DNA from 2 places in the Marinomonas pontica genome. Region 2 is predicted to be linked to the other one. Evidence: predicted binding sites of a transcription regulator. Region 2 holds the regulator's gene; the other holds the start of a gene.
The links. The regulator FNR, encoded in region 2, switches genes on or off when oxygen is low (the NO sensors DNR and NnrR bind a similar motif). The targets are predictions, from matches to a motif close to TTGATNTANATCAA.
Positions count from the first base shown of each region.

Region 1: the regulator FNR is predicted to act here: its motif matches at 1,642-1,655, upstream of trhP (prephenate-dependent tRNA uridine(34) hydroxylase TrhP).

Region 1 is NZ_AP027271.1:1,164,641-1,167,055, forward strand. Features, by position in the region: gene AABA11_RS05455 (YfhL family 4Fe-4S dicluster ferredoxin) at 1-133, opposite strand, end outside; gene trhP (prephenate-dependent tRNA uridine(34) hydroxylase TrhP) at 143-1,546, opposite strand; gene AABA11_RS05465 (TonB-dependent siderophore receptor) at 1,735-2,415, opposite strand, start outside.
Region 2 is NZ_AP027271.1:1,761,761-1,764,175, forward strand. Features, by position in the region: gene AABA11_RS08210 (YfaZ family outer membrane protein) at 1-121, shown strand, start outside; gene AABA11_RS08215 (adenine phosphoribosyltransferase) at 204-746, opposite strand; gene fnr (fumarate/nitrate reduction transcriptional regulator Fnr) at 769-1,530, opposite strand; gene hemN (oxygen-independent coproporphyrinogen III oxidase) at 1,552-2,415, opposite strand, start outside.

The DNA of each region.
Region 1 (2,415 bases), 600 kb from region 2:
AGTGACCAACACACTCTGTGCATTTATCGGGATCGATAACATAAATCTTCGCGCCCATGGTGATGGCCTCGTTTGGGCATTCGGGCTCGCACATGTCGCAGTTTATGCATCGATCGTTGATGAGTAAGGCCATGCTTTGACCTTACTCGGTGGCGCTAGCGTGAGGCTGGCGTGTAGTTTGTCCAGCCGATAGGTTTCTTAATAAAATTCCCATCGAGGCATCGATGTTTTGTGGGCAAGGAATCGACACAGTGTGACCACTGCCTTTGGCAACGTCGATTGGGTGGCCATTTTTGTCGTTCAATTCGGTCAATTGAAAAGTAACATTGCCTTTTGGTGTCATCAGTTCCAATGAGTCACCTACGCTAAAGCGGTTTTTTACTTCTATGGTGAGGGCGTTGTCGCTTGTTGTGATGACTTCACCAACAAATTGTTGCTGTTCGCTGACGGAGTTGCCTGTTTCGTAGTTTTGCATGTCCACATGGCGATGGCGTTGCAAGAATCCATCGGTGTAACCTCGGTTCGCGAGGTTGTCTAAGCGGTTCATTAGACCTTCGTCAAAACGCTGGCCAGTGACAGCGTCGTTAATGGCTTGGCGGTATATTTGCGCGGTTCTGGCACAGTAATAAAACGATTTGGTTCGGCCCTCAATTTTTAATGAATGCACACCCATTTTCACCAAGCGCTCTACGTGTTGAATGGCACGCAAGTCTTTGGAATTCATAATATAGGTGCCATGTTCGTCTTCAAAGGCTGGCATGTATTCGTCTGGGCGGCCGCGTTCTTGAAGCAAGAAAAGCTGATCAGTTGGCTCTTGTACTTGCACAGAAGCCTCTTGAATTTGAGCTGTCTGTTCAGGAACGTATAACGAAGCGCCACTGGTGGCAATGATCTGTCCTGCGTCATCTTGTGTCGCTTCGTGGACATTGTATTCCCAGCGACAGGCGTTTGTGCACGCACCTTGGTTTGGGTCGCGTTTGTTCATGTATCCCGATAGCAGGCATCGACCAGAATACGCCATGCATAATGCCCCATGCACGAAGACTTCCAGTTCCATTTCGGGCACTTTCATACGAATTTCTTCGATCTCGTCTAAGGACAATTCACGCGACAGTATTACGCGGGAAATGCCTTGTTGTTGCCAGAACTTGACCGTTGCCCAGTTGACCGCATTGGCTTGTACCGAAAGATGAATTTGCTGATCAGGGAAGGCTTCTCGCACCATCATAATTAAGCCTGGATCTGACATGATGAGGGCGTCTGGATTGAGATCGATGACCGGCGCTAAGTCGTCAAGGTAGGTTTTTAATTTGGCATTATGGGGAGCAATATTGCTGACCACGTAAAGTTTTTTGCCCAGCTGGTGAGCTTCATTTATGCCGATACCAAGTTTTTCCAAGTCAAACTCGTTATTACGCACTCGCAATGAATAGCGTGGTTGACCCGCGTATACCGCGTCTGCCCCGTAGGCAAAAGCATAACGCAGGTTTTTTAACGAACCAGCTGGAGAGAGTAATTCTGGAAAGAAGGCTTTTTCTTGAGACATGAGGTTCACCGATCGATCAAAACGGGCGGAGTTTACCTGTGTGTTGATTGAACTCAAGCACTGTCGGTGGGATGACTTGTTTAAATAAAACGACTTTGATGCAGGTCAAAAATGTAGGAAAAACCCCCAAAAAAACGGATCAAGAGACCCGCTTTTTTGTATCTGTCTGTTAGTGAGCCTGATGCGATTTAAAAGTCGTAGGCGGCAGTAACATACACGCGACGTCGTTCACCTACGAAAGAGCCGTTTTTCTCCGTAAACCCACTGACGGCGTATTCTTTGTCGAATAGGTTTTTGATGTTCAGCTGGAATTTCCAATCTTCCCAGCTTGTTTGCCAAGACGCATCATAAACTGCATAGGGTTTGATGGTTTGTCCTTGACGGTTGATTTGGTCACTTACATAGTCTGCACCGAAGGCAATGGAGGAGGTGATACTTGGGAAATCGTATCGAGTCCAAAGGCCGAGCTGGTTATATGGCGTATTGGCAAATCGGTCATTATTAGAGTACTGAATATCCGCGTCGGTTGACTCTTTTACTACTGTGTCGTTGTAGGCGTAATTGACGTTTGCTACCCAACGAGGTGTGATATCGGCCATCACATCAATTTCTATGCCCTGACTGCGAACTTTACCTATCGAAACTAATAGACTGGCGTCATTTGGGTCTTCCTGAAGGATGTTTTCACGAATGATGCGATACGCAGCAATGTTTACATTTAGCTTGTTTTGCAGCCAGTAAGTACGCAAGCCCGCTTCAATTTGATGGCTTTCTTCTGGGTCGAAATACCCGTCAGTTGACGATGCTTGGTTGGAAGCAGACTGAGGTACGAAACCTGTTGATGCGGACACATAAGGCTTAATGTGTTC
Region 2 (2,415 bases):
CATGACGATGCGCAATGCACGTGCCTACATTCGCTATGGTAAGACAGTGACTATTTACGATGACAATACGCGTAAAGAGTCAAACAAAGGTTTGTCTGTCGGTGCTACAGTAGACTTCTAGTTCTAGATTTCTGGACGATATAAAAAAGGTGGCCTAGGCCACCTTTTTTATATCAAGTTACACTCTTTTATATCTGTTACAATCAATCGCCGTCGTAGGCACACAGACTAAAAACTGGAATATCGCTGTCGCGTAATTTTTGGCTTCCACCCAAATCAGGTAAATCAATAATTGCCGCCACTTCTTTAATATTTGCGCCTTGTTTTGTTAGCAATTTGATTGCAGCAAATAAAGTGCCGCCGGTTGCAATCAAGTCGTCAAACAATAAAACTTCATCTCCAGCCTTTACAGAGCCTTCTTGGATTTCAAGCTCTGCTTCTCCATACTCAAGAGCGTACTTTTGAGAGATGGTTTTGCCAGGCAGCTTGCCTTTCTTGCGAACCAAAATCAGTGGCTTTTGAAGTTCATACGCTAAAACAGCAGCGATCAAAAAGCCACGCGCGTCGATACAAGCAATGTGCGTAATATCTGTAGCCATATAACGATGCACATAAGCATCCACTACCATTCTCATCCCTTTAGGATCACTAAAAATAGGGGTGATATCTCGGAAGCTGATGCCTTGTTTTGGCCAATCTTCAACCGTTTGGATTAGCGATTTAACGTAGTAATCATCGTAGAGCATTATGGTATTGCCTCAAAATCATTCAAATGTGAGAGATTTTACCACAATCACTAGCAACCCCAACGAGTTTTTGCATTTCTGGGAAATCAACTATTTCAATTTCTTTTCCGTCTACATGGATCAGTTCACTTTTCTGAAAGCGAGTAATGACACGGCTCACCGTTTCAACTGCTAGTCCCAAGTAATTGCCAATTTCGCCACGAGACATAGACAAACGGAATGAGCTGGCCGAATAGCCTCGTTTTTTGAAGCGATTCGAAAGATTTAAAAGGAAAGAGGCCACTTTTTCATCCGCATTTTTTTTACCGAGTAAAACCATCATTTGTTGGTCATCTGAAATCTTACGGCTCATCACTTTAAACAGTTGGTGCTTTAATGATGGTATCTGAGACGAAAGCTCTTCTAGATGGCTAAATGGTATCTCACAGACGGTTGTTGTTTCTAAAGCCTTGGCAGAAACAGGGTAGGTGTTGGAGTCAATGCCGCTTAGGCCTACCAACTCACTAGGGCAATAAAAGCCAGTAATTTGTTCTTCACCAAAAGAGGTAATGTTAAACGTTTTTAGTGTTCCAGAGCGAACAGCGTAAACGGAATCAAAGGCTTCACCCTGACGAAAAAGGAATTCACCTTTTTTGAGTGGTTTTTTACGCTCAATAATTTGGTCCAATCTATTGATGTCTTCATCAGCTAGAGCAATTGGAAGGCATAGTGCACTTAAACTGCAGTTCTGGCACTGCGAAGTTAACGTGCTATTAAAACGCGAATGTGTGTGTGTCATTGACATTTAGCTCTCCCTGAGATCCATCTATATTACTTTAGAATATTTTACTGTGTTGTTTAAATGCTTATCGAAAACCATACAAATGCATCGAATAAGCAAACGCCCACGCTCGGTAACCTTAATTGTGGTCTGCATTCCACACTGGTCTATTTCAATCATTCCATCTTCTAGCATAGGAGATAGCTTGTCCATTTCCTGAGAAAAATAATCGAAGAAATGAATTTTGTGCCTTTCCTCTACCTCTGTAACGTCCAATTTAAATTGAGATATGAGCGTCATAATAACCTGATGTCTAACTCTATCATCGTGGTCACTAATGTACCCTTTTGCAATCGCTAGTTGACCTTTTTCAATACTACTCCTATAAGCAGATAAGTCTGTGTAGTTCTGTATATAAATGCCATTTAAATCGCTAATAGCAGACACACCAAAAGCCACTAAGTCTGTACCAGCATGTGTTGTGTAGCCTTGAAAATTTCTTTGTAACTTGCCTTGTTTTTGAGCAAGCGCTAATTCATCGCTGGGTTTAGCAAAATGATCCATACCAATGTAATCGTAACCCGCTGCGGTTAGGTATTCGATGCTCATTTTTAATAAATCTAGCTTGATATTGGGTAAGGGAAGAGTGTTGTCTAAAATGCGTTTCTGAGCACGAAACCGCTCAGGCAGGTGCGCATAGTTAAACAATGAAATACGTTCAGGAGACAATGAAATCACCTGATCAAGAGTTTCTTTGAATCCCTCTAGTGACTGGTAGGGCAGGCCATATATCAAATCAAAATTAATGGATTTAATGCCCAGTGAGCGAGCATTGTCCACAAGCTCAGACACCATGGTAAGCGGCTGAACCCGATGAATGGCTTCTTGTACTTTAGCATCAAAGTCTTG